2 regions of the Cytophaga sp. genome follow, and region 2 is predicted to be linked to the other one. Evidence: riboswitches for the same ligand, from Rfam matches in the RefSeq annotation. Region 2 holds a riboswitch; the other holds the start of a gene.
The links. Region 2 has a riboswitch for S-adenosylmethionine ahead of ACTHJT_RS05265 (homoserine O-acetyltransferase family protein). Riboswitches for the same ligand answer to the same signal wherever they lie in the genome.
Positions count from the first base shown of each region.

Region 1: another riboswitch for S-adenosylmethionine. It lies ahead of ACTHJT_RS00785 (hypothetical protein); the one in region 2 lies ahead of ACTHJT_RS05265 (homoserine O-acetyltransferase family protein).

Region 1 covers NZ_JBQCDF010000011.1:381-13,986, forward strand. The annotation lists gene ACTHJT_RS00770 (glycoside hydrolase family 16 protein) at 1-540, opposite strand, end outside; gene ACTHJT_RS00775 (hypothetical protein) at 772-1,095, opposite strand; gene ACTHJT_RS00780 (PhzF family phenazine biosynthesis protein) at 1,177-1,974, opposite strand; gene ACTHJT_RS00785 (hypothetical protein) at 2,040-2,282, opposite strand; SAM riboswitch class I at 2,399-2,498, opposite strand; gene ACTHJT_RS00790 (pyridoxal phosphate-dependent aminotransferase) at 2,772-4,076, shown strand; gene ACTHJT_RS00795 (7TM diverse intracellular signaling domain-containing protein) at 4,180-6,255, opposite strand; gene ACTHJT_RS00800 (bestrophin family protein) at 6,248-7,123, opposite strand; gene ACTHJT_RS00805 (MaoC family dehydratase) at 7,120-7,524, opposite strand; gene ACTHJT_RS00810 (aminotransferase class V-fold PLP-dependent enzyme) at 7,527-8,612, opposite strand; gene serA (phosphoglycerate dehydrogenase) at 8,722-10,623, opposite strand; gene ACTHJT_RS00820 (hypothetical protein) at 11,445-12,224, shown strand; gene ACTHJT_RS00825 (phospho-sugar mutase) at 12,386-13,606, opposite strand, start outside.
Region 2 covers NZ_JBQCDF010000110.1:8,517-28,563, reverse strand. The annotation lists gene ACTHJT_RS05315 (OmpA family protein) at 1-352, shown strand, start outside; gene ACTHJT_RS05310 (AIR synthase related protein) at 434-1,615, shown strand; gene dapF (diaminopimelate epimerase) at 1,629-2,411, shown strand; gene secA (preprotein translocase subunit SecA) at 2,518-5,886, shown strand; gene ACTHJT_RS05295 (SPOR domain-containing protein) at 5,924-6,427, shown strand; gene ACTHJT_RS05290 (M20 metallopeptidase family protein) at 6,429-7,619, shown strand; gene ACTHJT_RS05285 (VF530 family DNA-binding protein) at 7,684-7,902, opposite strand; gene ACTHJT_RS05280 (DUF1802 family protein) at 8,004-8,519, opposite strand; gene ACTHJT_RS05275 (redoxin domain-containing protein) at 8,519-9,946, opposite strand; gene ACTHJT_RS05270 (AsmA-like C-terminal region-containing protein) at 10,084-13,155, opposite strand; gene ACTHJT_RS05265 (homoserine O-acetyltransferase family protein) at 13,293-14,306, opposite strand; SAM riboswitch class I at 14,430-14,539, opposite strand; gene ACTHJT_RS05260 (hypothetical protein) at 14,897-15,307, shown strand; gene ACTHJT_RS05255 (YicC/YloC family endoribonuclease) at 15,302-16,183, opposite strand; gene ACTHJT_RS05250 (aspartate-semialdehyde dehydrogenase) at 16,305-17,297, opposite strand; gene ACTHJT_RS05245 (hypothetical protein) at 17,436-19,949, shown strand.

The DNA.
Region 1 (13,606 bases), on a different contig from region 2:
AAATGGCAAGTGTCCTTTTGCTTCGATCACATCAATCTCACCATTGGTAGGCCAGGCGGCCCCATAGCTCCAGAAAGCCGGCCACATGCCGTAACCCGGTGCCAGTTTCATGCGCGCGGCAAAACGTACCTTAGGTGTCGTGCTGTTTGCGGATATCTTTGTTTTGGATTCGATGCGGGCAGAAGTGAAATCAAATGTTTTTTGAGTGTTGTTGGATGGTACTTGATTGCCTGTGACAGTTTTTCTGATTGCAGTAATTGTTAGAATACCATCTTTGAGATTTAAATTCTCCGGGCTATTGGAGTAATACTGGTATTCGTTGTTATAAGCACCACCTTGCCAGATGTTCCAGTTGCTTAAGTCACCTGAAAAATTTTCCTCGGAAGTCTTGGTCCAGCCGGCATTGATCACAGCCGCTTCATCCATATCGTAGTTCATGGTATCTGTAGCAATGGCTGCCGGATCATCTTTCTTTTTGCAGGATGTGGAGAGAATGGTTGCGAGACTAATAATCGCAATCGTAGTTAAGAGTTTGTTCATGCTTATACTTTTCGGTTGGTATAAGTTACACAGATTTTGCAGGGGAATTGATTGTATGTAATGAATATGTATTTTTTGCATGTTACATCATCATATATCCAACAATAGTTCTGCGTCTTCTTTTGAAAAATAATACTTTATGAAATTTAACTTTGATAGACATTCGCTTGGATTCCTTGAAAAGAAATTGAGAAGGCTGGCTTTTTAAGCACTACTTCCGCTTCGGCAATATCACTTACCTGTTGTGTTACCGGATGTAGCAAGCAAATGGGTAAATCCTCCTTTTAAAAAAGATTTTTTATCTGTCTGCATAAACTGGATATAGTGCATGATTTTTTCTTTGCTGCCCGTGTTTTCATTGAAAAAATGATCCAGTATTTCGGGTGTGATCTCAACGGGCTTGGCTAAAAATAAGGAAAAGCAAATAAACTGAATAAACTCATTTTCGACTGAGATATCCGTTAACTTATGAAGCTTTGCATAGCGGAGCAGTTCAAGATCAAGCTCATCCTGAAAATGTTCGTATGCAGGCATGTCGTCTAGGGAAGCAGACATAATAATTATGAGTTATGAATTATAAATGAAAGATTAATTCGTGGTGAATTTATTATGACGAATCAATTCATAATTTATCATTCATAATTCATAATTAAAAAAGATTGCTCCTTTTAAATATAATTCGGCTTTGCCGCCTATGAATACACGGGAGCCGGCATATGTACAATACAACACACCGCCTCGTTTGGATAACTGTCGCGCATTTAAATTATCCTTGTTCAGTTTTTGCGCCCAATACGGGATCAGCAAACAATGCGCTGATCCCGTAACCGGGTCTTCATCTATGCCTGCTTGTGGCGCAAAAAAACGCGACACAAAATCGGCTGTTGTTCCTTTGGCTGTAAGGATTACGCCTACAGCAGCATCTAATTTTTGTAATTTATAAAAGTCTGGTTTGGCTTCCGCTACTTCTTTTTCTGTTGCTACTTCAACCAGAATAAAACTTTTTCCTGCACCAACGGCAATAGGCGCAAGGCCTAATGCTTCCCGGTATACATCAGATACAGGTAGTTCTTTATATGTGTCTGCAGGGAAATTTAAGACAAAAATATCTTTCTCTTTGATAACCTTTAGCTCACCGCTTTTAGAATGAAACCGTATTTCATTCCGGGAATAATTGAGTTCATTGAAAATTACGTAAGCTGCGGCAAGTGTGGCATGTCCGCAAAGCGGAACTTCAACTTCCGGTGTAAACCAGCGGATATTGTATACATCATTTTCCTGTACAAAGAATGCTGTTTCAGAAAGATTGTTCTGTGCGGCTATTGACCTCAATTGTTCTTCTCCAGGCCAGTATGTAAGCGGACAAACAGCCGCAGGGTTACCGGTAAATGATCCGGATGAAAATGCGTTTACTATATAAAGCGGGAAAGACATGTATATTGTATTGTGATTATACAGGCTTGCTATTTCAGCAAGCCTGTATTCGTTTATTGGTTGGATCAGTTTAAAAACCAGACAAAACTGTAAACAGGATTATTTTTCTGTTCTAATGCGCAGATACTTTTCTCCTCAAAGATTGTCTGTTCAATATCTTTGAGCGTTACAGAAGGACTGGCAAGATTTATTACATGTTCATCAAATAAAATCGGATTGTAAACGGTTTCAGCTTTTGAAAAAGTTTTTTGATCACGGACATTTTTTCTTGCCAGTGTAAGCGTTTTATATTGAATAGTAGTTGTCATAATGGTAAGCAATTGAGTGTGAAGAAATGATTTACGTTGATCATGAATTCTATTCTGATCAGAGATTTGCTTAAAAGATTAAGCTTAACAGCGGTTTCTTGTTTTCATAGTCGTACTTTTTATAGTTCCACATGGGCAGGAATTGGCACCTTGCTTTGGTAGGCAGGTTGCCAGAAGTTCATAGAGCCTGATCTCTCCCTTCATTCTGTATAATACACGACCCTCAATTGGGTAGGTGATACAAATGTAAAGTAAAATAAATATAAAACAAATATTATTTTGAAAATTATTGAATAAATATTTTAAACAGAATAATATTCTTTTATGATTTGTTTAATCAAGAAGCTGTTTTGCTTGGTTCCGGAATCGGAAAAATCTACCGGAAAATAATGGTAGGAGGGACATTGAACTTTCTTTCCACTTTCGAAAAGAAACTATACGCAATCCCGTAAAGTGTTCTTAAATTAGCAGGATTTTAATCAAATTAGAATGAGGAATAAGATATTAAGTGATGGTGCTAAAGAGCTTAGCTACGAAATCAGAGAAATTGTTAAAAAAGCTGATCTTATTAATAAGAACGGTCAGCCTATTGTATTTGAAAATATTGGAGATCCCATTCAAAAGAATAATGTTGTACCTCATTGGATCAGAGAAACAATTTCTAATCTGACTTTAGACAACAAGAGTTATAGTTATTCTCCTTCAAAAGGAATTCTTAAAACACGTCAGTTTCTGGCGGAGTTAAATAATAAAAAGAACGGTGCGCAAATTACAGCCGATGATATTTTATTTTTCAACGGTCTGGGAGATGCTATTGCGAAAGTATATCAATTCATCAGCCGCAGTTCGCGCGTCATTGGCCCGTCGCCGGCGTATTCAACACACTCATCCGCTGAAGCTGCGCACGCGAGCCAGGATCCGATCACGTATAAATTAGACCCGAATAATCACTGGTATCCGGATCTGGATGATCTGTATAACAAAGTAAAATATAATCCGAACATCATCGGAATCTTGATTATCAATCCGGATAACCCGACAGGAATGGTATATCCTTTAGAAACATTGAAACGCATTGTTGAAATAGCACGCGAATTCAATCTGTTTTTATTGAGCGATGAGATTTATCTGAACATTACCTACAACGGCGCGCGCGCGTATTCTTTAGCTGAAGTAATTGAAGATGTTCCGGGTTTTGCGATGAAAGGATTTTCGAAAGAATTCCCATGGCCGGGGTCCCGTTGTGGCTGGATGGAATATTACAACCGCGGTAAAGACCAGGACTTTGATAAATTCTGTTCGGCATTGGATAATGCAAAGATGATTGAGGTATGTTCTACAACCTTGCCGCAACTTGCTATTCCGGTGATCATGTCTGATCCGCGATATCTGCCGTATAGAGAAGAATTAAATAATAAGATCGGCAAACGCAGTAAGATCATTGCAGGAATATTGGGACAGATACCTGAGCTGATGTTCAATGAAACATACGGTGCATTCTACAATACAATTGTGTTTAAGGATGGGGTGCTGAACAACAAGCAAACACTGCCGATCGATAATGCCGCAAACAAGGCTTTGGTGGAGAAGTGGGTGAGTGAGCCGAATGTAGATCTTGATAAACGTTTTGTGTATTATCTGCTGGCATCAAAAGGAATTTGTGTCGTTCCGATTTCTTCATTCTGTTCAGACCTGAAAGGATTCAGAGTCACCTTGCTGGAAGAGAATGAAGAGTTGCTGGAAAAAACGTTTACAAGCATCCGCGATGCGATCAGAGAATATTTGAAAAGCTGATTTAAGTGTAAAAGTGTAGAGTGTAAAGTGTAAGCTTGAATAATGAAATGCAGTGAAGACAACAAAGGCATCTTTACACTTTACACTCTAAACTTTACACTCATTAACATGGTAGTTCAATAATAAACGTAGTACCTACGTATAATTCACTTTCGGCCCGTATGGTGCCCCCAAGGATTTCCACCTGACTTTTTGTAATGTATAGACCCAGTCCTTTGCCTTCTACATGGAAGTGGAAGCGTTTATAGAATCCAAACAGGTTATCACCGATTTTCGATGCATCCATTCCGATTCCGTTATCTGTTATGCGGATAGAAAATGCTGTGTCCGTTAATTTGGTGATTTGTACATCTATCCGAAGTTTTCTCTGCGGATGCTTATACTTTTGCGCATTTGAAAACAGATTGTAAAAAATGCTTTCATAAAATGATTTGATGCCCGAAATTTCAAGTGATGGATCTACATATAGATTAACCTGTATTCGTTTAATATCAAGTTGTTTCAGGTTGTTTGAAATGATGGTTTCAAAATCGACCGCCTCTTTTATTTTCTCTGAAGTTTTATAAGAAAGAATTTTATTCAGATCTTTTAGAATTTCATCCATACGGTTAATCACCGTAAAGCTCTTGTCGATATACAGTAATTTTTCATCTGGATTTTTTTCCTGATAATATAATTCATAAAGTCCTTGCAGGGTTGAAAGTGGTCCGCGTAAATTATGCGAAGTAATAAAATTGAATTGCTCCAGCTGTTTGTTGGTCTCATTGAGTTCATCCAGTGACTTTTTCAGTTCCAGCGTTTTTGTGGCAACAACTTCATTTAAATTTTTATTCAACAGATTCAGTTCTGCATTCTTTTGTTTTAATTCTTCAGTTCTTAGATACACCGTTGTTTCAAGTGTATCGTTTTGAGTGGTTAATAAATACTCACGTTCTTTCAGAACTTCAATGATCTTTTCCTGATATAGAATGTGTTGAGATTTATAAGTTTGGTACTTACCAGCGATGATAAATGAAAAAATCCCGGCCTGGATGAGTGTGCCAATCTGTACATAGTTATTGATATATGGCGTACCGGGAATAACGTTGGCTACTGATAGAACCGTTAATACAATTGAAATCAGGTAAGCTGACCAGGCGAGAATAAAATAAAAAGCATTCCTGTTACCTTTTTTCCATACCAGTATTCCATATAGTAAATAAATAATAATTTGTGTGAAGGCCGTACTTTGCAGTACATACATGGCGGCTGTGTAAGCACCGATAATATTAAGCAAACAAACCAGGAAAAAGCATACAGTCATTATGATGAAGAAAAACTTTATCTTCGGATAGTAGGCTCTTATTTCTAAAAAGTAATAAACGAAAAAAGGAGTTGTTACGGCACTCATTGCAAACAACGAAAACTTATATGTATTTATGACAGGTGTATTTGGCCATAAATAAGCAAAGAGGTAACCATCTAAACATAGGTTCAGCATGATGGTTCCATAGAGAAATAATGAATAATAGATGAAAGCTTTTTCGCGTGAACGAATGAAAAATAAAAGTGCTACTGTTGCCATTATAAATACAATGCCCCAGTAGAAGGCATTGAATAAATTTTTAATTACTGCAACCTGTGTGTTTTTTATAGTATCACGGATAAAGATGGGGAAACTGGCATTGTATAAATCATATGCTTCAACAAAGTAAATCGTATTGGGTTTGACAGGGAAATTAACTTGCTCCGGGAATGAATTATCGTGCTGGTAAGGCAACTTCATTCCTCTGGTACGAATAAGTTTTAAATGTCCGTCCTGGTATTCATAAAGTGAAACAAGATTCAAATTACAGTTTTCTATAACTAATATTTTTCCATCCGGAGACTTTATAGAATCTGTTTTGAAATATAGCCACACAGGTTTGTCAATACTGGTAAGGACATTGTATACATCCTTTGTCTGCGATTTAAATACGTTGTTTTGTGCAAGCGTAAGTATACTATCGGTAGATAGTACATTGGAAGCGGGGTAGATTTTTAAAAATCTACCCGCTGAATATTCAGTGTTTGTTGGAATCGGAGAAAGTTCGGTCCAGCTTGTATTGTTTTCAGCGTAGACACTAAAGCAAAAAAATAAAATGAAAAAAACAGCCGGTAATTTGAGTAATTGTTTCCGTATGATTACCCGTTTAGTCATGTGTTACAATTTCTTCAATGTTGTTTTTTATATTCAAAGCTATCTTATCCATTTCAAGGTCATTCAGGTCGTAACCGAATGGCTCTTCAATTTCTTCGGCAGTGATCACAATACTCATCAGTATATAGTAGAGAAGTATAACCAATGGTACGCAAAGCCAGCCGATCTCATCTACCAGACTGAATGGAAGCATGATTACATACAAGTTGATCAGAAATTTCAACAGGTACATATAAGCCATAGGAATAGGGGTATTTTTGATCCGTTCACATTTTCCAAGTATATCAACCAGACCATGGATTTTTTCTATCAATAAGCTTTGCTGAATGTCAGAAATTAAATTACGTTTCCATACATTTTCAATTTTATTGGTCATGATGTTTGCAATAACTACAGGTTTGTGTTTTGCATTTTCAACCAACATTCTGTCTTCTTTAGATAAAATATCCAGTGATACTTTGTCTACCTGGTCTCTCAGGTGTGCTTTCATATTGAAAACAAACGAGATCAATAAATTGGAAACTTCTTTTCTTTCCGGCGTATTGAATGGCAGTAATCCGTTTAATGTAATAGCCAGGTTTCTGGAAGTATTTACCAGGGCACCCACTTCTTTACGGGCTTCCCACCACTTATCGTATGCGGTAGAGTTTCTGAATACCAATAACAAACCTAGCGCGGCCCCCATATACCCAGGTAGTGCTCCGCTGATGGTCATATTTAATTTTTTATATTCATCAGCGTTGTTGTTATGCAGGTATACCAAAACAATTGTGATGGAAGTAAGTACAAACATTCCTGCCAGTAGTCTTCTAACAATCGCACCTTTAAAAACAAGCGCCAGCTTTAATGATTGTTTATCAAGTTTCATATTTTCTCTTTGTGCATGATATGGGCATTGCCCAATACATTTACTTTGCCTGTTTCTTTATCAACGATTTTAGTTTCAATAACAGCTGTGTGTTTATCAGCATTGATTTCAAGAACCTTTAATTGTGCTTCATATTGCACGTCTACATACATAGGGCGTTTGAAATCAATTTCCTGTTTTAAGTATACAGTTCCTTCCCCCGGAAACTTCATGCCTAAGATTTTAGACATGATGCTGGCGCCCAGAATACCGTGGATGATCGGTTTTTTGAACATTGTTGTTGCTGCGTATTCAGCATCTAAATGCAGCGGGTTTTTATCACCCGATAACTCTGCAAATTGTATAACCTGTTCCTGTGAATAGGAAAATACTTCTGAATACGTATCGCCGATCTGTAACATAATTAACCAATTTTTTCCTGTAATGTCTGAACGAGTTTAAGAACCTGCTCATAAGAATGAGCCGGGAAATTTGCAATACGAATCTGGGTTTCTTTTTTAGAACCATAGCCTGCACCAACTGCCATGTCAAATGGTTCGAGAATTTTGTTAACCTCGCCAGGTAGCATAGTAGTATTGGCAACGATGGTTGTCATAGAACGCAACCGTGCATCTTCAACACCAAAGCTGAATATTTTACTTGAACTGATGTACTTGTTGATTAAAGCTGCCTTATCTTCCGTTTGTTTGCGAACACCATCCGCACCGATTTTTAACATATCAGCTGTAACTTTTCCCAGGAGGAAGATGTTCATTGCATTCGGAGTTTCCGGTGTTTGATTTACTTTCGCCTTCTCTAACATGGAAGGGATGGTATGATAGGTGCCGATTGATTTGCCTTTAGCCAGTAATGCTTTAGATTTTTCAATCACACGATCGTTCAGGATCCATACACCCAAACCGGCAGGCAAACCAAAACATTTCTGTACAGAGAAAAATGCAGAGTCAATTTTTGTCCAGTCAAATTTGGGATAAGGAAGAGAAGACACTGCATCCACAAAGATCAAGGCATCTTTGTTTTTATCTCTGAACTGATTGATGTCTTCAACCGGCATAGATACGCCAGAGCTTGTTTCATTATGCGTTAAGCAAATGATTTCAGCATCTGCAGGTACAGTAATGTTGGCAGGGTAGAAGCCTTTGCCAAACGCTGCTTCTTCTTTGTAAGCTTCGCGGCCAAGTTCGCCGGCAAATTCATAAAAACGTTTAGAGAAAGAACCATTCACGCAATGGAAACTTTTTTTCTCTACACAGTTCTGAATAATGCGTTCCCAGATTTCTGTTGCCGAAGCAAGGAATAAAACTTCGTAATTGGAAGGGAGTTCCAATAAGGTTTTAAGATTGTCTGAAGCTGTTTTGTATACTTCTTCAAACTTTTTGCTGCGATGAGAAATAACCCCGATCTTTTCATCCAGGGCTGTGATCATATGCTGACGCACAGTTGGGTATAATTCAGATGGGCCTGGAGTAAAGTAGATTTTATTGTTCATTATTGTAATGATAGTAATTGCTTGATTATACATTCAAGCTTAAAATTAGTTTAGTTGGTACAGAGTACGGAGTACTTAGTACTCAATACTCAATACTCTGTACTCTGTACTAGTATAAAGTTCTGAAACGGATTGTTCCAGGAATTTCTTTTAATTCATTTAACACTTCTTTATCGTAGATCTTAGCGATGTCTGTAATTACATAACCAACCTGTTCGTTGGTTTTTAAATATTGTGCTAAGATATTGATGTTGTGTTTCGCAAACAGGTTATTGATCTTAGCAAGGATACCCGGCTGGTTTTCATGCAGGTGCATGAAACGGTGACCTTCCTGTAATTCAGGCAACTGAATGTTCGGGAAGTTTACGCTATGCAGGGTAGTACCATTGTTGATGTAATCTGTAATTCTGTTTGGTACAAAATTGCCAATGTTTGATTGAGCCTCTTCAGTAGAGCCACCAATGTGTGGAGTAAGAATTACGTTTGGTAAGCCTCGTACATCATTGATGAATTCTTCGTCGTTATTTTTTGGTTCGTATTCGTATACATCAAGTCCGGCGCCTAATATTTTACCACTCTTGATGTTTTGTGCCAATGCTTTAAGATCTGTTACCGGTCCGCGGGCCAGGTTTAAGAAAATGGACCCTTGTTTCATCTGGTCAAATTCTTTTGCACCGAACATGCCTTTGTTGCTTGCTCTGCCATCCACGTGAAGAGATACCACATCCGCAATATTTAACAGCTCTTTTAAGCTGTTGCATTTCTTCGCATTACCTAAAGATAGTCTTTCAACGATATCATAGTAATACACCACCATACCCAGAGATTCTGCAATTACAGAAAGCTGAGAGCCTATGTTGCCGTAGCCTACAAGACCTAACTTTTTACCTCTGATCTCAAAAGAGTTTTTTGCAGATTTATCCCACTTACCCGTGTGCATCTGCATACTCTTCTCAAGTGTACGACGGTACAACATGATAATCTCGCCGATTGCCAATTCAACCACACTGCGTGTATTGCTGAATGGTGCGTTGAATACTGCAACACCTTTCTGTTGTGCAGCTTTCAGGTCGATCTGGTTTGTACCGATACAGAATGCACCGATTGCTAAAAGCTTAGGTGCATGCTCCAATACTTTTGCAGTGATTGTAGTTTTAGAACGGATACCAATAATAGATACGTCTTTGATCTTTTCAATCAATTCATCTTCTTCCAATGCACTTGCAATTACTTCAACGGTATAGCCTTCTTCGCTGAATAATTTTTGAGCGTCTGTATGGATGTTTTCCAGCAATAAAACTTTGATACGGTTCTTTGGATAAGAGATCGTCATCGGAAGTTTTTCCTGGAATAATATTTCGTCGAAGTTCGGAGCGATGCTGTCTGCTTTGGCAATTACTGCTGCGCGGCTTACATTTTCTGTAAATGCGTAGAATTTAGTTGCAAGACCCGCGCCTCTGATTTCGTAGTCTGTATAGCCATCGCCGATCACATGTACGTCGCCTGTTAAGCCAAGCTTTTCCATCAACTTGATCTTGCCTTTATCCTGACTAAGCGGGTTGTTGGCATCGCAGCCGATGATGTTATCATCTTTGTCGAATGTAAATGTGTTGGCAAGTACATGGTCTTCCCTGATACCGAATTCTGTTACGATCGGCAGGATGAATTCTTTGAATCCTGAAGAAACAATGTAGATCTGGTCGGCATAATCGCGGAAGAAATGTTTGTTACGTTTTACAGACTTGGAAACTTTGGAACGTAATAAATCAATCAACTGAGGCAGGTGTGATCTGTTTGCTTTAACAAGCGCCAGTCTTTTTACAAGGTTTTCGCTGAACGAGCCTTTGCCTTCCATACCAAGATTGGTAAGGTCAATGATTTGTTGAATGATCTGCTGCTGATTCGGATTACCCGCTAATGAAATCGTGGCTAATTCATCTAAGGCTTCAACCTGCGTAAATGTGCTGTCAAAATCAATGACGAAATACGGAACCTTCTCGATTGTTTCCATGCAATTATGTATGCTTAAATTGTTCTTGTAATCAATTGTTATTTTTCTATCTGAAAACAATAAACATTGCTTTAAATAAGAAGGTGCAAATTTCCGCATTTTTTCTCTAAAAATGAAGCTTTTGAGGGAAACACTTAGAATGTTACCCCAAGTAAGCGGAATCGTGTAAAATAGGATTAAAATGAGTTTTTATTCCTAAATGGTAAAGAAGAAGGATTTGATAATGATTTATCCGTTTTCTGCTCTTTTTTCACTATTGAGAGTGGATAACTTATGCTGTTTAAATATTGATAATCGAACTGAATGCTTGTGGATAATCTGTGTTTTTGGAGTGCGTAAATCTGTGGATTAAAGTTAGTGTACTTGAAATGAATCAGGAAGGATATTTTCGGATGTGGAAGTTCATTGTGGAAATGGATCATGTAAAATGTGGATAAGTGTGTTCAATAATTGTAAACTAGTAGGCACAAGCAAATGCTTGCGCCAGCGAAAGTGTGGGAATGATATATTGTTGTCTGAGTCTTTGTAAGGTGTTTTTGAGTAATTGAGTGGGGGCAGGCAGGTGAGTGAATGGTCTTTTCTTAGCTTTCACTACGGGTGAACTACGGGTGAAGTACGGGTGAAGTACGGCTGAACTGCGGGTGAAGGGGGAATATGAAGCGTTTTGTCTTCAGAAGGGGATGCAACTTACACAATTAAATGTAATTGCTAGGACTTAATGCTGCACAATCTGAATTTATTAACAAAGGATTATTTGAAAGAAACAGACTGTAGGCTAGTTTCGGATTTTAATTTTTACAATCTGCTGTTTAAAATAAGCTATGGCTAAAACAAAAAAGAAGGATAATCTGAAAGGATTTATTGATGGTAAATCTCATTTTACCATGGAAGGGAAAGATATTGTTAAAAACTCATCGGCACCTGATCCGGAGCGGCTTGCAAACGATCCGGTATATGCGCCTGTCCGAAAGAATTACAATTTATTCGGCAGTCTTTCAGGCATAGCAACCGCTTTCAGAGCGGCCCTTAAGCCTACCTTTGAAAGCGCGATGGATAAGCGCATGAGCGGGAGCCTGACGGCATTTTTCAGAACTCTTGTTGCTGATGGCCGTGAGGTGTTGGACCTCCGCGCGCACAAGGATCGGTTATGCAATTATACATTTAAAAAGAAACATATATTCAATGCAACAGCTGCATTGGTACCTTATGCGGTAACATGTGCGGAAGATCGCAGCCGTGTGACATTGCAACTGCATGCATTTAAGCGTACGCGTCTGAAAGATGATAAGAACAGAACACATTTCCGGATGACGCTGGCGGTGATGCCGTTTGCCAATAGTTTTTGTACCAGTACGGAAGATAGTATTACCTACATGCCTGTAGAAAACCCGTATCATGGATCGCTGCTTGTAGCGGAAAGCGCTGATCTGGATATATGTTTTGTTGAACAGGAGCAGCAGGTTACTGTGCAGATCCCCGAAAAGGCAAGGGATACACAGGTTTCTCTGGTAGTGTTTTTACATCTCGCTTTTTATGAGCGGGTAAACGAAGGCGGTTATATGCAAGCGAATGATGTACTGAAGGTGGCGGAGGTTTATTAGAATTATGAATTTTTTAGTTGCAGCAGATTCATTGTCGTGGACAGGTGTGTGTGCGATACTAACAAGATAAAAGCTATTCGGGAGGAGGGAATAAAAAAAGCTCCGGGTAATCCCGGAGCTTTAATTCATTCCGCCGCGGCGGATCATGACTCATAATTGACTTACGCCAACTTCAGATCGCTGATCAGCGTCTGAATCTTCGCGTCCAGTTTCTTATCTACGGCTGCATATTCAGCTCTTGAAGCCAATGGTTCATTTACACTGAAATAAAATTTGATTTTCGGCTCTGTACCTGAAGGACGGGCTGAAACCAACGTGCCGTCTGCCGTTTTGAACTGCAGTACATTTTCCTGCGGCAGCTCAATTTTCTTTGTGGTGCCGTTCGTAAGATTTGTTGCAAGCTGACTGTCGTAATCAAACATCCACTCAACCGGCGAACCGCTCAATGTTTTAGGAGGCGTAGCACGCAGCTCCTTCATCATGGTCTGAATTTCTTCCGCACCGGTTTTACCTTTCTTTGTCAGTGAGATCAGGTGTTCTTTGTAGAAGCCATATTCCACATACATATCCAGCAACATATCATATAATGATTTGCCCTGGTCTTTTGCGTATGCCACCATTTCAGCGATGAATGCACACGATGCGATCGCGTCTTTATCGCGTACGCTGTCACCGATCAGATAACCATAGCTCTCTTCGCCGCCGGCAATGAATTGTTCCTTGCCTTCAAGCTCTTTAATTTTCGCGGCAATGTATTTGAAACCTGTTAAGGTATTGTAATACTTCACGCCGAATTTCTTCGCGATCTTTTCGATCAGGTCGGTTGTTACAATCGTTTTAACAATGAATTCTTTTCCTGTAATTTTATTCGCATTCTTCCATGCCTGCAGCATGTACAGAATCAATAAACTGCCAGTCTGATTTCCGTTTAATAACTGGAACTCGTTTTTATCATTCTTGATCGCAATACCTACGCGGTCAGCATCGGGGTCTGTAGCCATCACCAGGTCTGCATTCCATTCCGTCGCTTGTTTAACGGCCATGCTCAACGCATCTTTTTCTTCCGGGTTTGGATATACAACGGTAGGGAAGTTGCCATCCGGCACCGCCTGTTCCTGCACTACACGTACGTTTTCAAAACCAAATCGCTTCAGTACTTCCGGTACCAGCACGATACCAGTACCATGGATAGGCGTATAAACAACCTTCATGTCTTTCTGGCGCTTGATCGCATCCGGAGATACGGTAAGTTTTACAATTTCATTCAGGTAGGCGTTGTCTACTTCTTCACCAATCTCTGTGATCAGGGATTTATTGGCATTAAAATTCACATCATCAATACTTGTGATTTTCTGAACTTCTGTGATAATGTTTTTATCATG
Region 2 (20,047 bases):
TTTATATGACTACGATAAGTGGAACATCCGTGAAGATGCTGCAAAAGAACTGGATGTAATTGTTGAATTGATGCAGGCAAACCCGGATATCCTGATCGAATTAGGGTCACATACCGATGAGCGTGGATCTGCAGATTACAACCGCGTCTTATCTCAGAAACGTGCACAGTCTGCCGTTGATTACATAGTAGCGCACGGTATTGCAAAAGAAAGAATTACAGCAAAAGGTTATGGTGAAGATGATCCTGCAATCAAAGGTGCTAAAACAGAAGAAGATCACCAGGCTAACCGTCGTACAACATTTAAAGTGCTGAACAACTTTAACGACGAATTGCAAATCAAATCACATTAATTTATTTTCAAACATTGTTTTAAAAGTCTCCCGATTAATCGGGAGACTTTTTTATTTTTACATATTCAAAACGGAATTATCATGAGTAGCAGCGACAGATACATGCAGCGCGGGGTTTCATCTCAGAAAGAAGATGTTCATAAAGCCATAAAATCCATAGATAAAGGCATTTATCCGAAAGCATTTTGTAAGATCATTCCCGATATTTTAGGGGGTGATCCGGAATACTGCAATATCATGCATGCAGACGGTGCGGGAACAAAATCCTCATTAGCATATGTTTACTGGAAAGAAACCGGTGATATATCTGTCTGGAAAGGAATTGCACAGGATGCAGTAATCATGAATATTGATGACCTGATCTGTGTAGGAGCTGTAGACAATATCTTATTATCATCTACAATTGGCAGAAATAAAAATCTGATTCCGGGTGAAGTGCTGGCGGCAATCATCAATGGCACGGAAGAAGTACTGCAGATGCTGCGTGATAATGGCATCGGAATTTACAGCACAGGTGGCGAAACGGCAGATGTTGGCGATTTAGTCCGGACAATAATTGTCGATAGCACGGTAACATGCAGAATGAAGCGACAAGATGTCATTTCTAATGAGAATATTAAGGCTGGCAATGTAATTGTAGGTTTTGCATCATACGGACAGACAACCTATGAAACCGAATATAACGGCGGCATGGGGAGTAACGGATTGACATCGGCAAGGCATGATGTATTTAACAATGTGCTTGCGCAGAAATATCCGGAAAGTTTTGATCCGAAGGTGCCTTCAAATCTGGTTTATTCCGGGGAAATGAATCTGACAGATCCTTACCTGAATCTACCTCTTGATGCCGGGAAACTGGTGCTTTCAGCAACAAGAACGTATGCACCGCTGATGAAAGAAATTATCAGCCGGTATAAAGGTAAAATCGACGGTGTTGTTCATTGTAGTGGAGGCGGGCAGACGAAGGTGCTGCATTTTACAGATGAAAAAACACACATCATTAAAGATAATTTATTTGATGTGCCGCCATTGTTTCAGCTGATCCAGGGCCAAAGTAATACACCGTGGGAAGAAATGTACAAGGTATTCAACATGGGACACCGTCTGGAAATATATACCGATGCGGCAAATGCGGAAGGCATGATCGCGATTGCAAAGAAATTTAATATTGAAGCAAAAATAATAGGCAGGGTAGAAGCTCCTGTAGCTGGTAAAAGGCTTACCATTACAGGTCCGCAGGGAACAGAATACACCTACGCATAAGCAAAAGAAATAAATGAATATACCATTTTATAAATATCAGGGTACAGGAAATGATTTTGTATTGATTGATAATCGTACAAATATCTTTGATAGAGAACGCCGGGATATTGTTGCACAAATTTGCCACAGAAGATTCGGAATTGGTGCAGACGGCTTTATTTTATTGCAGAATAAAGAAGGCTATGATTTTGAAATGGTATACTACAATGCAGATGGCAACGAAAGTACCATGTGCGGAAACGGCGGCAGATGTATTGTGCAGTTCGCTTATGATCTGGGTGTAATCGGCGCAGAGACAAGATTTTTAGCTGTTGATGGTCCGCATGATGCACAGGTGAAGAACGGTTTGGTATATCTGCATATGATTGATGTTCATGCCGTGAATGATCTCGGATCTCAGGCATTCTTCCTGAATACAGGCTCTCCGCATTATGTAAAACAAGTGAAACAGATAGAACAATATCCGATTTTCGAACAGGGTAAGTCAATACGTTACAGCGAAGCGTTCAAACCGGGCGGTACGAATGTAAACTTCATGGAAATGCAGAATGAAACCTTGTTTGTACGCACATACGAACGCGGTGTTGAGGATGAAACTTATTCCTGTGGCACAGGTGTAACAGCCGCCGCCATTGCAGCATCTAGAATGGGCGCGCGTGTGCCCGTTACAGTGAAAACACTGGGCGGAGATCTGCAGGTTTCCTTTACACAGGCAGGAGAAAATCAGTACACGGATATATATCTGATTGGTCCGGCCAAAAGGGTATTCGAAGGGCAAATAGAGGTTTCCTTTTAGAGACTAAATCAGTTATAATTCGTACATTTAAAAACGCTATTTGTTTCTTTTAACCATACCTCAAATAGTTACTTAAGTAAGATTTCAATTAAGTTTTATAAATAACATGTTAGGCATTTTAACAAAATTATTCGGCACAAAATCCGGCCGTGATATTAAAAAATTACAACCTGTAGTTGAACAGATCAACGCAGAGTTCGAAAAACTCCGCGCATTGAGCGATGATCAATTGAGAGCTCAGACTGAAAAGATCAAAGGTATTATCAATGCAGACCTGAACGATATTGATAAGCAGATAAAAGGCCATCATGAAAAAGTTGCTTCTAATCCTAATTTGACAATAGATCAGAAGGAGGTAATTTTCCAGGAGATCGATAAATTAGAGCTGGAAAGAAATAAAGAATTAGAAAAGTCGCTGGAGAAAGTATTGCCGCAGGCATTTGCTGTTGTTAAAGAAACTGCCCGCAGATGGAAAGAGAACGGCAAGCTTACGGTTACAGCGACTCCAATGGATATCGCAATTGCTGCTAAAAAGAAAAACGTTCAGATCAATGGCAATACTGCTGAATGGAGTAGCAAATGGATCGCAGCAGGAACAGAAGTTACCTGGGAAATGCAGCATTTCGATGTACAGTTGATCGGTGGTATGGTATTGCACCATGGTAAGATCTCTGAGATGGGTACAGGGGAAGGTAAAACGCTTGTTGCAACATTGCCTGCCTATCTGAATGCATTAGCCGGCAGAGGCGTGCACGTAGTAACAGTGAACGATTACCTGGCAAAACGTGATAGCGAATGGATGGCGCCATTATTTGAATTTCACGGTATCAGCGTAGATTGTATCGACAAGTACCAGCCAAACTCTGAAGCAAGAAGAGACGCATATCGTGCTGATATCACATACGGAACAAATAACGAATTCGGTTTTGACTATCTGCGTGATAACATGGCTACAGATAAGGATGACCTGGTACAACGCGGACATCATTATGCAATGGTCGATGAGGTCGATTCAGTATTGATTGATGATGCGCGTACACCATTGATTATCTCCGGCCCGGTGCCGAAAGGCGACCAACACGAATTTGCTGAACTGAAGCCACGTATACAGCGTGTGTTAGAGGAACAAAAGAAATTGATCAATAACTTCCTTGTTGAAGCAAAGAAATACATTGCAGCCGGTAAAGAAAAAGAAGCCGGACTGGAATTGTTAAGAGCATACAGAGGCTACCCTGGCTATAAACCGTTGATTAAGCAACTGAGCGAAACAGGTGTAAAAGCAATTTTACAGAAAGCTGAAAACGAATACATGGCAGAAAACAATAAACGCATGCCGGAAGCGGATGCTCCGTTGTATTTTGTTATTGATGAAAAACACAATCAGGTTGATTTTACTGAGAAAGGTGTTGACTTCATTACCGGTGAACAGGAAGATGCAAACCTGTTCGTGCTTCCTGATATAGGTTCTGAATTGGCTAAGATCGAAAAAGACAAATCGATCTCTGACCAGGAACGGATGGAGCAGACCGAAAAACTGTTGAGCGAGTATTCCATCAAACAGGAACGTATTCATACACTACAGCAGTTATTAAAAGCATACACCTTGTTTGAAAAAGATACCGACTATGTGATCATGGACGGCAAGGTGAAGATTGTTGATGAGCAGACAGGTCGTATCATGGATGGACGTCGTTACTCTGACGGCTTGCACCAGGCGCTTGAAGCGAAAGAAAACGTACGTGTGGAAGAAGCTACACAGACATATGCAACAATCACTTTGCAGAATTACTTCCGTATGTATCACAAACTGTCTGGTATGACAGGTACTGCCGAAACAGAAGAAGCAGAATTCCAGCAGATCTATAACCTGGATGTAGTAGTGGTGCCTACAAACCGTCCCATTGCACGTCAGGATGAGCAGGATAAAGTATACAAGACAACACGTGAAAAATATAATGCAGTAGCGGAAGAAATTGTTGAGCTTACTCAAAAAGGCCGTCCGGTATTGGTGGGTACAACCTCTGTAGATATTTCAGAGTTGTTGAGCCGTATGCTGAAGATGCGTAACATCAAGCATCAGGTATTGAATGCGAAGCTGCATGCGAAAGAAGCAGATATCGTTGCAGAAGCAGGTAAACCGGGTACTGTTACGATTGCTACCAACATGGCGGGTCGTGGTACCGATATTAAATTAACCGCAGAGTCAAAAGCTTCCGGCGGTCTAGCGATCATCGGTACAGAACGTCACGAATCAAGACGTGTGGACAGACAGCTGCGCGGTCGTGCCGGTCGTCAGGGCGATCCGGGTTCTTCTCAGTTCTTTGTCAGTCTGGAAGACAATCTGATGCGTTTGTTTGGTTCTGATCGTATTGCGAAATTCATGGATCGCATGGGATATAAAGAAGGTGAAGTGATTCAGCATTCTATGATCTCAAATTCCATTGAACGTGCACAGAAAAAAGTTGAAGAGAACAACTTCGGGCAACGTAAGCGTTTGCTTGAATACGATAACGTAATGAACTCTCAACGTGTAGTGATTTACAAACGTCGTAAAAATGCATTGTATGGCGAACGTTTAAAGCTGGATATATTAAACATGATCTTCGATCTGTGTGAAGATATAGTTTTAGGGTCGCAAGCGACGAAAGATTACGACAATTTCAAAATGCGTGCGATAAGTATGTTCGGCGTTATTCCGGATATTACGAAAGAAGCATTTAATCAGTCTGCAGGAAATGTGCTTGTTAAAGCCTTGTACGATGAAGTACTGACTCACTACGAACAGAAAATTAAGCTTATCAAAGAAAAAACAATGCCAACGTTCACGGAGTTGATTACGAGCCGTGGCGACAGCATTGAAAATATTGTGATTCCATTTACGGATGGCAAAAGAAATATTAACATCATTGCTCCGCTGAAAGAGCTTGCGCAGCAGGATTCGCAGACACTGGAACAATCGATAGAACGCTATATCACACTTTCTGTAATTGATTTACACTGGAAAGATCATTTGCGTGAAATGGATGAACTGAAACAGTCTGTACAGAATGCAGCTTATGAACAAAAAGATCCATTGTTGATCTATAAGTTTGAAGGCTTTGAGCTGTTCAAGAAATTTGTTTATACAGTAAATGCAGATATCGTTTCGTTCTTGTTCAAAGCAGACATTCTAAAACAGGATCAGAATAATATTCCTGTAAGAGAGATGAGACAGCAACCTGTACAGCAGCAGCCAAAATATAAAGAAACGAAAGACGAAGCAGGATCTGCATTTGGTGGCGGCAGCGGTGCACAACAGCCGCAGGCGGAAGCTCCGGCGCCGCCGAAAGCTGAACCGGTACGTTCTCAGAAAATAGCTAATAGAAACGATAAAGTTTCTGTTCAATATATGGACGGAAGCGTTAAGCGTGATATAAAATACAAAGCTGTTGAAGACGATTTGTTAAATAACAAATGCGTACTGATAGAAGAATAGTGGTACGTTTAAGATCCGGTATAAAATGAATGCTGTTATGAAAAATTCACTCAACTTCATTTCTGTGGTTTGTATAATTGCGTTGAGCTCTTGTGCAGCGATGTCGCAAAAACACAAAGGAAATGTGGAGCCTTATTATGAAGATTTGAGTGCCGCTCGTCCGACTTTTACCAATCCGGATACGATCAGTGCAAAACAGACAGTTAAAAATCCGGTAGCAACGACGTTTCCAAATGATCTTTCTAAAAAGGCTAAACTCAGATCAGATTCGCTTGCAGTAATTAATAAGAATAATGTTGTGCAGGGATACCGTATTCTGATCTACACAGGTTCAAGCAGTGAGGAAGCATTAAACATACGCAAACAGGTATATGCAGTTGATTCGGACATGAATGTATATACTCAATACAAGCAACCTAGTTTCCGTGTAAAGGTTGGCGATTTTACAGATAGGGTAGAAGCCAGTTATATATTAAGCGATTTAAAGGTGCATTTTCCGAATTCGATGATTGTACCCGATCAGATAAATTTGATTCGTTAAAATGGAAGTTAAACAACGTATACAGCAATTAGCTGCGAGTATTTCAGAAGAGGTTATCGGATATAGAAGATATATTCATGCAAATCCGGAATTGTCGTTTGAAGAATACAATACTTGTAAATACGTTTCGGATCTGCTGACATCTTTTGGCGTTAAGCATGAAGTAGGTATTGCCGGCACAGGCGTTGTTGCGTTGATCGAAGGAAAGAATCCTGCTTCAAAAGTTGTAGCGTTGCGAGCAGATATGGATGCGCTTCCGATCGAAGAAAAAAACGATGTTCCTTATAAGTCTACAAACATCGGTGTTATGCATGCCTGCGGACACGATGTGCATACATCTTCCTTACTGGGTACAGCAAAAATATTAAGTCAGATCACCGACCAGTTTGAAGGGACAATCAAATTAATTTTTCAGCCCGGTGAAGAAAAATTTCCGGGCGGAGCTTCTTTAATGATCAAAGAAGGCGTTCTTCAAAATCCAGCTCCAGCGAATATCATTGGCCAACACGTAATGGCTTTGATTCCTGCCGGTAAGGTAGGCTTTAGAGAAGGCATGTACATGGCCAGTGCCGATGAGATATACATTACTGTTAAAGGTAAAGGTGGCCACGCAGCCATGCCTGATAAAAATGTTGATCCTATCCTGATTGCATCACACATCATTGTTGCTTTGCAGCAGGTGATCAGCAGAAATTGCGATCCGCGGATTCCGGCAGTTTTATCTTTTGGTAAAATTACGGGCATGGGTGCAACCAATGTAATTCCTGATGAAGTGAATATTGAAGGCACTTTTAGAACCTTGAACGAGGAGTGGCGCGCAGAAGCAAAGAAGCGTATCAGAAAGATGGCGGAAGGCATTGCAGAGTCCATGGGCGCAACATGTGAGATTGATATTAAAGATGGTTACCCGTTTTTACAGAATGCTCCTGCGTTGGCGAAACGCATGAAAACAGCAGCAGTAGAATTTCTAGGTGAAGAGAATGTAGTTGATCTGGATTTGTGGATGGCAGCAGAAGATTTCGCATATTACTCGCAGGAAATTGACGCTTGTTTTTACCGTTTAGGAATCCGTAACGAAGAACGTGGTATAACGTCTGGTGTACATACACCAACATTCGATATTGACGAGAAAGCCTTGCAGACAGGCACAGGCTTGATGGCCTGGCTGGCAGTTGAAGAACTGAAGGCATAAACAAACAAAATAAAAAAACAAAAAGAGGGATTTGAATATATTTCAAATCCCTCTTTTTGTTTTTTTATTTGACCATTCTCAGATATAAATCTTCTACCTTTTTTCTTGCCCAAGGAGTTTTGCGCAAAAAAGCAAGACTTGATTTGATGCTTGGATTAATATTGAAACAATTGATATTAATAATCTCACCCAATTCTTCCCAGCCGTACTCGTCTACAAGTTCATTCAAAATCATTTCAAGCGTTTTACCATGCAATGGGTTATTCGGTTGTTCAGATACCATAGATATAATAAGCCTTTAATGATTTTTTTGATGACGTATAGTTAGAGAGAAGGTCAGGCCGGAAGCCTGTAATAACAAAAGCAGGGCGCCCCCCTGCTTTTTTAGATAATACTCTTATTCACAATCGGCCTGCCTATAAAATCAATGGGTTTGTTGATCTCTACCCAAGATTTACAGCCACCGTATTCGGGTAGCAAATCAAGCTGGAAAGATGCGCCAAATTCAAATACCTGCACAATTAACAGATGAATGCTGTTACCCCAGCGCTCAAAGCGTTCTTTAATTATTTCTTCTTTCCAGGCGTGAAAGGGTTGAAGTTTCTTTACTGTTTCCCAATCCGTGAGCACCTGTACATCGGCGACCTGCACGTAGTATTTAATATCCACCTTGTCAGGTATCGTATGAAATCTTGTGTCACTCAAGAATGGCCGCCAATCGGGCTTGATCATTTCATCGGCCTGATGAAACAGCGTAGGGAACAGGATAAACTGTTTTCCTTTCAATTCAAAATCACCGGAGCCTTCTTCATGAATACCGCCCTTGCGCAGTATAATGCTCTGGCGTCCTTTGCCGAGCGCATCTACAATACAGGCCCATTCTTTAAATGCTAAAGCCATTATTTTGTTTTTAAACTTTTTTCGTATTGAACAATGAAGTCATCAATGTTTTCATATCCAATGCGTTTTGCAATAATGATCTTATTCTGGTCCAGTACATATAACACAGGAGTTGCATAGATGTCGTATGTGATTTTGAAGTCGGTATGTGTTTTGGAATCACGTACATTCAACCATTCGCGGATATTTTTTGCACGAATGAATTTCAACCATTCTTCATCTTTGCGCTCAATATTTGCGGCATATACCTGAATGCCTTTTGAACGGTTTTTTAACCACCATTCATAGAGCTTCGGTGTTTCCTGCTGGCAGTGGCCGCACTGAGAGTCCCAGAAGAACAGAATGGTATATTTTGCTTTTACATCGTACAGATATCTGTATGTGCCTGTTGTATCGGTCATGTATAAGTTCGGAGCTTTTTTGCCTAATAGCAACGGGTCCAGAATTTCAACACGCTCTTTTATTTTTTTAACCGTTTCTGGGCTTGCCCAGAAACATTTGCCCTTCAGATAATATTCTTTGCCAAGGTGTACAAATACAGCATCCATGCCCATTACCTGAGAAGTCTCGTATTTGTAAGTGTAATCACGCACAAAGTATTCAAACAGATCTTTTGCATTGGCACATTTTGCCAGTATCATATCAATCTCTTTTATGATTGAATCAGGACGCTGAACAACCAGGTTTTTAAAATAGTTATCTACTTTACTTACCAGTACCGGCGTACGGATCAAGCGGTCATCATTAAAGTTTACATTGTCGAAATAATGTTTCTTGTAATAATGGTACTGCCACGTAGAATCAATGGACCCGTCTGAACGCTTGGGAGCCGGCGGCACATCAATATCTTTGGTTGTGTTTAATATAGAAGTGAATAAGCTTTTTGGATTGTTCTTCAAAAAGGTCTGAATATAATTCAGCATAGTTGAGTCGATCGCAAGTAACTGGCTGGTAATGGATTCTTTTTGCTTTTCAGAAGCGCTTTTCATTAATGCATTTAATGAATCAGCTTTTTCTTTCTGGCGTATGAAAAATTTCTGGTAATCATAAAAGGCTGTATTGTCTGGAGAGTTTTTAAATGAAGCGCCCTTTACAAGATTATCGTCGGCCATATTCAGGCTCATGGAAAAGCTTTTTGGGCTTAAAATAAAATCAAATATTTTTTGACCTGGCAGGAGTAAAAAGTACATGCCTTCTTTTAATTGAGTGGTATCGCTGAACGAAACCATGCCTTTCGCATCTGCTAAAGCGGTATCCTGGTAATATCGTTTATCGGCATAATAACGGGCAAGGTAGACAGTATCGGCTTGTTTGATTCCTTTAATATGAACTTTTATATCGTACGCCGGAGGATTTCCGGAAGCGCCCCAAGAGGCTGAAATAGAACTTAAAATAAGCAATAACGACAATAAAGACAGTTTATACATACTCATTTCAAATAGGGAATAGTTAATAATGTAAAAGTTATTTCAATTTTTATACCAATTATTTAATGGAAGTAACTGGTTATTGAATGCAAAAAGGCAGCCAAGCCGCCTTTTTGCATTCAATACAGTTTCAAATTTTAGAATTTCAAACCTTTCTTCAGAGCGTCTGATGCCGCTTTCTTGGCAGAATCTTCAGAAGCTTTTTTCTTTTGTTCAAGAATCTGCTTCTGTTTTGCCATTTCGGCATTTGCTGCGTCCTGCTGTTTTTTAAGTTCTGCTTCTGCCGCATCCTGTTGTTTTTTCAACTCTGCCTCCGCAGCAGCTTTTTGTTTTGCTGCTTCTTCTTCAGCCTGGGCTTTTGCCTTGTCAACTTCAGCCTGTACTTGTTTTGCCTGTTCGCTGTTTTTGATTTCAGATATAGCAGCGTCTTTCATGGCAGTTTTATCAACTTCACCAAAGTTGGTTTTTACAATAGATACTTTTGTTTTATCATAAGGGCCCTTAACATTCAGGTCAATGATGATGTTTTTAGGCATAGTAACCGCGCTGCTTCCTACAAGGCCGCTTAGTGCTTTGTTCGCTTCAGCACCAAGTGCACCTGAAGGTGTATTCAGCTGCATGTCATAATCAACGCTGCCATCTAAATGATTCTCACCTTTTGTTACCGCAAGCTTCGATTCACCGGTTGCAATGTTGAATGGAGCAACGATTAAAGCGCCGTTCTGGATCGTATAATTAATTTTCAGATCCTTAATCTCCATCGGATCCATGTTCTTCATTTTAGTAAGACTTGCAATTGAGCCAAGAACGGGGTTGCTAAGAATTTTCACAGAGCCTGAGCTTAAAGAACCCTTACCGTTAAGTGTAGAATATACCGGCATCATTTCTTTATCCAGCAAACCATCCATAATAATAGCCATGTTGATTTTTCCTTCAACATAGTGTGCTATCGGAGCCATTTTCTTAACGGTGTTGAATGTCTTATAAGCTTCTTTTGCTTCAACATCTTTCATGTTCATATCCATCTTGAATGATGGTTTGGTGATATCCTGTGTATTGTATTCTCCACCCATCAGGAACGTGCCGCCAACAGAGTTGAAGTTCAGGTTATTCATTTTAACAATGCCATCTTTAACAATGATTGCGCCTTTCATGTTTGTCATATCCATGTTGCTGTACAACACCTGGTCCATCGCAGCATTGAAGGTGAAGTCAATATTCTTAGGAACCTCAACAACTTCCATCGGAACTTCTTCTGCAGGCGCAGCTGTAGCCGGAGCAGGATCATCAGTCATCCATTCATTTACATCAAATTTCCTGGATGCCATGGTCATAACACCATGAATGGTTGAATCCTTGCCGCCAAACATATAGCCCATGTAATTTGACATATAACCAGTGATATCATAATCGCTTTTGCCTAACAAACCTTTCATGGAAGCAATGTTGAAACGATCAGGAGTAAGTGTTAACAAGCCTGATTTCATTGTATAACCCTGAGGTAGATCAGTGCTTTTGTAAACAAGGTCAGAGATTTCAAGGCTACCGCTTGTCTGCGTATTTAAATAGTTGCCAGCCTGCACTTCAGATAAAATACCTTTTGTAGTCATATCTGCAACCATACGACCTGTAAGCGTAGTACCTTCGATCGGATAAATTTTCGTCATCTTTGCTAAATCAATGATACCTTTAAGCGAAGCCTCATAATTCGGGTCATCAAAGTTTTTAACAAAAGCTTTCATTTCGAAAGGTTCGCCGTCTAAAAGCAATTTGAAGTAATCCAACAGGAATGTTGATGTTTTCATATCACCATCACTTGCTGCCACAGCAGAAACGTTGATGTTTTCAATTGGCTTAGGGAATTCAGAAGATTTTACATAACCGTTGGTTAAATCCATTTTAGCAGTAACCATCGGCATTAGTTTAAGGCTATCACTGTATTTACCTTTTGCTTTCACATCCATGCCGAATAAACCTTTCAATGTAGTTCCTTCAATTGGGTAAAACTTGGAAACATCATCCAGTTTAACTTTTGCAAGTATGTTGGCATCGATGTCATATGGATTCATGCCGTTCATTAATACTCTGGCGTCTACAGGGTTCTGACCCATTTCCATATGGAATTTTTTCAGGTCCACGATGGTGTGGTCCATGATGCCGTCTTTGTCGTCAACATGCAGATCCATATTGATATTTTTAACCGCTTCAGGAAGATCAGGGTATTGGAAGAAACCATCTTTGATCAACATGTTCAAGCCAAAGCCCGGCATCGTTGTTTCATTGTAGATACCCTTAACATATCCGTCAAAGCCAATAGTACCGTCTGTTTTAACAGTTTCGAAATCCTTGTTATATACAGCAGGAACAAGTGAAAGCAGATTCTTGAAATTAGTTTCTTTTGCTTTATAAGTAATATCCATTTTGATATCATCCGCTGGCATTTCAATCGCGCCATCAAATCCTAATTTGAAATCGTTGACAGCAAATTCGTTTTCAAGGAATTTGTAAATAGATTTTCCAAGGTCAATGTTCATGGTCGCATCAGCTACAACTGTCTGGCCATTGAGGTAAGTTGTTCCATCATATTCAACCAATACATTTGTTGATTTGGTGTAGGTTTTTAAATCATAGATATCGGCATTGATATCGCCGCTGCCTTTATGGTCAAAATGTTTTAATTCAGCATACATCGGCATGGTTTGGTCGTCATAGATGATGGTGCCGTCTTTGATTTCCCATTTCTCAATGCTGATTTTCATTGTACTAGGCTCTTCCGGTGCTTCAGGAGCTTTTGTAGTTGTATCCGGATAAGTTATATCCCAGCTGAATGCGCCGCTTTTGTCATAGATAGTAACAACCTTAGGTTGATCCAGGAAAACCCCTTTTACTTTGATCTGGTCTCCCGAAATTACACTCATAACATCAATCGTAAGACTGAATTCCTTTGCAGCGAATAATGTGTCGCCTTTGAATGCATATGCGTTAGACATTAAACCAATGTCATTGATAGATACGGTTAGGTTTGGGAAGTGACTGAAAAGTGACAGGCTGAATGATTCGGCATTATACCAAACCTGGCCGTTTATATTTTTTTTGATTTGATCATCAATAATACCTTTGATTTTGTCTTTGAAAAGAAATGGCAGGATGAGCATTGCCAATAATAAGACACCTATGGATATACCAGAGATCTTCAGGAATTTTTTCATACTAGAATTTTAGTTGATGTTAAATAAGATCTTGAAAGAAATATAAAGTCTGTTTAATACGTAATGACAAACGAAATTTAGTAAAAAATCGTGCTTTTATGCTAATAAATAAAGTTTAATTGTACCTGAGGACAGGGTTATTTGTAAAATTCCCTGATTACCACATCGAGCTTTTCTATTTCAGTTAAGAAGCCATCGTGACCATATAATGAATCTATACAGATATAACTGGCACCTGGTATTTGGCTTGCCAGAAATTCCTGTTCAATAACCGGAAATAAAATATCAGAAGAAATACCTACTACAAGGGTTTTGGCAGAAATCTGGCCCAATGCATCAGCTACACTTTTTCGGTTCCGGCCAACATGATGGCTGTCCATAGCCTTGGATAAATACCAGTATGAATGACAGTTGAATCTTTTTACAAGCTTGTCTCCCTGATAATGCTGATAAGTGATTGCTTTATAATCGTCCGTTTTGCTGGAGTCTTCTTCACGCTGTGTCTGTTCGTAGGTTTCGTAACTTCTGTATGAAAGCATGGCAATGGCACGCGCTGTTTTTAATCCTTCACGGCCGGCATCTAACGATTGGTTTCTCCAGGTTGGGTCCATGTCAATGGCCATACGCTGCGATTCGTTAAAGGCAATGCCCCATGGGGAATGAAATGCGTTGGTTGACAACAGGATCAGGTGACTAAAAAGCGAAGGCTTCTGGATAGCCCATTCCATGGCCTGTTGACCGCCCAAAGAACCTCCTACCAATGTATGTATTTTCTTAATCTGCAGATGCTCTCTTAATATCTCATGAACGAGTACCATGTCGCGTATGGTAACCACAGGAAAGGAAAGAAAGTAAGGAGTATTGGTTTCAGGATTCGTTTCGGTTGGTCCGGTAGTGCCGTAACAGGAAGAAAGAATATTGGCACAGATAACAAAATGCTCTTCCGGGTTATATAAGTAATCAGGCCCAACAAGACCTGGCCACCAGGATTCAACATCAGAATTTGCGGTTAGTGCATGGCATATCCAGATCACATTAGAGTCATCCTCTTTGCGCGCACCCAAAGTGGAATATTGTATTCTTACTTCGGGTAGTATCGCTCCTGATTCTAATACAACAGGAGACTTATGCGTATAAATGTGATACTCCATCTAGTGTTGAATAATTAAAAGTTCAACGCATGGAAGAAAATCTGCCAATACACGTGTAATTCTATGAGATAATACGATAGCTTGACCTGCTTCAAGCAAATGTGTTTGTGTCATCATGTAATTAATTTATATGTCCTGTTTATTCAGGTCAGGAATTAGCACCTTTCTGGAATTGCTCCCGGAGGTTGCTAGAGGTTCAAAGAGCCTGTTCTCTCCCCTCTTCTTTATAAATCAATTACCAGGTAATTGATTTTGAGTAGACAAAAATAGGCATGGGATTGAAAAAAACAAACTTTTATTTTGCTGATTACTCAAATAAGGACTTTTTTATAACAGAATAGCCGCGTTAGTCAATTATATCAGGCTATAAAACTTAGACTTAGCCAAATATTACCCAATTGCACCTTCATTCTTACATGTATCAGGAAAGAATGATTAAGGGAACAACTTTACACAATCCATTGCCGTTATAATTAATATATTAAATAATTATGTTGAATTGTTGTTAGAATATTCATTTATTGCAGATTGTATTTCTACGCAGAGGAGTAATAGAGGTGAATCTGGAATTTTAACCGTTACGATACAGAATGATTCAACTCAAGTTAAAAAGTGAAATGACTCAATATAAAAACCCAAATTATTGGTTCTTATTATTATCCGCACTAGTGATGATTGCAATTGGTGTTGCGAGTTATTTTATTCCGGAAAAAATTCCATTGTCTGCTAATAATTTACCAATCAAATTATACAGGCTGAATTATGGGGTGCTGGCATTAATGGCTTTGTTATCTAACAGTCTTGTGATTGTACGCAGTTATCTGATCGTTACAGGATGGATAATGATTTTTTTCGTGGTTTCTACCTGGGTTCATTTTCCTATTGCAGGCATGTTTGAGTTTACGAAACAAGACAATATTCTTCATTCGAATATTGGGGTTATATCTATTTTTATCGGAGTGATTTACGGGGAATCTTCAGACCCGGAAAAATCCTTATAAGATATTCAGGGTCTGCTCTTTGATTTTTTCCAGTTCTTCTTTCATCTGTACAACATAACGCTGAATATTTGCATCGTTTGCCTTAGAGCCGATTGTGTTGATTTCACGTCCAATTTCCTGAGCAATAAAACCAAGCTTTTTCCCACTTGATTCAGGCAAGTCCATCGATTCTAAAAAATAATTCAGGTGACTTCTTAAACGAACCTTTTCTTCACTAATGTCAAGTTTTTCAATATAAAAGATCAGTTCCTGCTCAAACCTGCTTTTGTCAAGCTGTTCGGTTTTGCTGAATTCATCAAAGTGCTGACGGATTCTTAAACGAATAGCTTCTATACGCTGTGGATCAAATGTTTCTACTTTCTCTAAACACTCTCCAATCGTTTGTATATATTCCTTGAATTTTATTGACAATGTCCGGCCTTCATCTTTTCTGAATTCGTTACACTTGGTAATTGCGTCATTCAATACTTTCTGGATAAGCAACCAGTCTTCCGTAGTGTCAACATTTTCAGATTCCGACTCCATAGCCTTTGGCATCTGGAGAGCCAGCTTAAATAAATCTGAAGAGTCAACAACACCAACGGTGTCTGCTGTTTCTTTCAAATCTTTATAATACAAAGCCACTAGTTCGCGGTTAATAAAAACTTTTGGCTTAATGCCCCCTTTTGATTGAACATCAATGCTTAGGCCTACCTTGCCTCTTTCGATGGTATTGTTCAGTAAATTACGGATATCCAGTTCTCTGTCAGAATACTCTTTTGAAAGACGAAGGTTTAAATCTAAAAATTTAGAGTTCAGGGATTTTATTTCTACTGTTACTGAAATCTTATCGTTCTCTGCAGTTTGAGAACCGTAACCAGTCATCGATTTAATCATAAGAATATGTTAAGAGTATTTTGTGCAATATAGTGAAAAGAGAAAAACAATTCTAAAAATCAACAAGAGCCTTAAGGTTGAAAAAGAGAAGGTGCTCAAACGGAGCACCTTCTTGAATAAATTAAACCAATTTATTAGCAACTAAATATTCAGCAATTTGAACTGCGTTGGTTGCCGCTCCTTTGCGAAGGTTATCCGCAACGATCCAAAGATTTAATGTCTTAGGTTGAGACTCATCTCTTCGGATACGGCCAACAAAAACTTCATCTTTATTGTGTGCATCCATTGGCGTTGGGTATTCCAATTTAGACGGATCATCTTTTAAAATAATTCCCGGAGCTTTAGATAACAAAGCTTTTACTTCGTTAACATCAAAATCGTTTTCAAATTCAATGTTTACAGATTCAGAGTGGCCGCCGATCACTGGTACACGAACAGTAGTAGCAGTTACTTTAATGTTGTCATCGCCCATGATCTTGTTTGTTTCCTTGATCATTTTCATCTCTTCTTTTGTATAGCCGTTATCCTGGAATACATCGATATGCGGCAACAGGTTCAAGTCAATCTGATATGGATATGCTTTCTCTCCGTTCATAACACCTTTACGCTCATCAAACAATTGATCAACGGCCTTTTTACCTGTTCCGGTTACAGACTGGTAAGTTGAAACAACTACACGTTTGATTTTGTATTTTTTGTGCAATGGTTCTAATACCACTACCATCTGGATGGTAGAGCAGTTAGGGTTTGCGATGATCTTATCTGTTTTTGTAAGAACATGCGCATTCACTTCAGGAACAACTAATTTTTTAGTTGGATCCATTCTCCACGCAGAAGAGTTATCAATCACGGTTGTGCCGGCAGCCGCAAATAATGGAGCAAGTTCTAATGAAGTACCTCCTCCAGCTGAGAATACAGCAATTTCAGGTTTCATTGAAATAGCTGTTTCAGCAGTTACAACCTTATACTTTTTACCATTGTATTCAACCTCTTTACCAACTGATCTTTCAGAAGCTACAGGAATTAGCTCTGTTATAGGGAAATTACGTTCTTTAAGAACGTTAAGCATTTGGGTTCCTACCAAACCGGTAGCACCAACTACAGCTACTTTCATTTTATTTACTTTAGTTAAATAATTAACACTTTTTAAAAACGGTCGCAATTTACCACTTTTTTTCTCCTAATTTTAAAGATTCAACCGATGTTTTTTAAACTACACAAAAAGTAGTATTAACCTTACTTATATCTGGCTATGAAGGCATTAATTTTTATCATCCTGGGGGTATTTTTTGTGGTCCCGCAATATTTACATGCACAAAGCTACACTTTTACCGAGGGAACAATACCTGTCGACTGGTTTGGTCAAAAAACGTATTTTGAAATAGATACAGATCAGCAGTTGCATCTGAATGCACCATCCGGTACAAAAGATGCACATGTTGCCTGGCCTTTTTCAGGAAAGGAAAACTGCGTGTGGGAATTTTTTCTCCGGTATGATTTTGCTGCATCGACTACGAATTATGCAAGCTTCTATCTGTGTTCAGAACAGGAGGATTTCGCTGCTGCAACGAATCGTTCGTATTACCTGAAGATGGGCGGCGCCACCGGTTCAGCCGATAAAATAGAATTGATTTATCAGGATGGTTCTGCTAAAACTACTGTGCTTGAAAGCCGTGCTGGCATAATGGGAGCGAGCACTGTTGCCATACGAGTACGTGTAAACAGGAGCAACAGCGGCTCCTGGAAATTATATACAGATGAATCCACTGGCAGTAACTTTACCAAAGAGGCGGAAGGGGCACATATAGCTCCATATACTTTTTCATATTCCGGTATTCGTTGCATCTATTCTTCCACACGGAAAGATAAAATGTATTTTGATGATATCAGAATCTATGAACCATTCGCACTTACCGGTTATTCCATTTCAGGTGAACGCAGCATAATCCTGAGTTTTTCAAAGGAAATTAAAATGCCTGCGTCAATGATAGAAATGATGATCGAAGATATATACACGGTTTTTGTGCATGAGAAGCAAATAGAAATAACAGTATCCAAAGATATACAACCAGGCACTTATGTTATTTCCGCCCATACACTCAGCTCAGTTGATGGAGATACTTTGTTGGATTCAATGATTAAAGTGATCAAGCAACCCACGTATTATACCGGGCAAATCCGTTTTACGGAATGGATGAGTGACCCCAGCCCAAGCTACGGACTTCCCGAAATAGAGTGGATTGAACTATTCAATACTTCAGCAGTTCCGGTTGATTTATTCGCATTTACACTTTCGGATCCGTCTGCCGGTATAAAGCTGCCGCAGTACTTGCTTGCGCCGGATGCAGCAGTGATTGTATGTGCGAGTGACGGCTGTAAGCTATTCGATAATGATAATTGCATTGAAGTACCTTCTCTGCCAAACCTGAGTAATACCGCAGATTCATTATTTCTGTATGCGCATGACACTTTGCTGATTGATTATATACATTACGCGCTTACTGATATGCCGGATGATTACAGGAAAAATGGCGGTTACAGCATCGTTCGGGTGCAGTTACCTGCTGCGTGCATACTTACGCAGCAGCTAAGTTTTTCTGATGAACAGACTGGCGGTTCTCCCGGCCGTGTAAATCAATTTATGAAACCGGCAAGCTTTTCAATACCAGTCAAAGCTGAGTATGTGAACGAAAAACAGCTCAGATTGGAACTTCCTGTAATGGCTTGGGCGCAGAGCAATGGTTTTCAACCTGGAGAGATAATAGCATCTGTACAAATTATACCTTCAAAATTTTGTACCGGAATTTCTCTTCTTCTTAACACGGATATTGAAGAGGGAGATGCTTTTACGATCCAGATAGACTCCATGGAAACCTGTCTGCATTACCCCGTGTACCTTGGGAAAAGTGTTGAAGTTATTCGTCCCAAATCAATTGAAAAAGGAGAAGTGTTCATCAATGAGATTTTATACAATGCTGTTTCGGGAAGCGTTGATTTTATGGAGCTTTTCAATACTACAGATGCATATATTGATTTGAAAAATACGCATTATGTGAATGCGATGCAGGGAGGGACAATACAGCATTTTGCCATCACGGAAAGTCTTGCAATTGCACCTCACGGTTATGTTGCGTTGACCGCAGACACAACTGTGCTCATACAGCAGTATATGTCTGCAGTAAGGGAAAATTGTTTGGAAAGAAGTAATTTCCTGTCGTTCTCTGATGACGGAGGGGAGATGTTTTTCTTAAACAGCAGTTCCGATACACTGGATTACATTGAATATGGTGACCGGTTTCAAAATCCTTTGAATAGAAAGGATGAAGGAATTTCTCTTGAAAAGATCCGGTCGCACGATGCAGCTTTTACGGCATCAAACTGGACTTCTTCTGCAGTTGGTGCTACTCCGGGATATCAGAACAGCCAGACATTGGGGAGCGAGCTACTTTCATCTAATATATTTTACTGCAATCCATGTCATGCAACAGTGAATCTGAATGGTAACAATGATTACGTTCATCTGCATTTGAACCCGATGGTTGAAGGAGCTTTTGCGTCTGTTAGTATCTATACGATAACAGGCGAATTGGTTGATAAGTTATGTGTAAATCAACTGCTTGGCACTTCAAATACCTTTAACTGGTATGGACAGCAGCAATCAAGCGCTCCACTGCCTGATGGTATTTACGTTGCTGTTGCTGAATGGTGGTCGCCAGCGGGTGATACACACACGGAGAAAATTGCCATAAGTACTTCACAGTATTGAAAATATATCGCACTTTGTGGATAAACGACACGTGTAACTATGCTTTTTTATATTATTTTTGTATAGGTTTTTTGGGTAACACGTTAATTAAATCACAT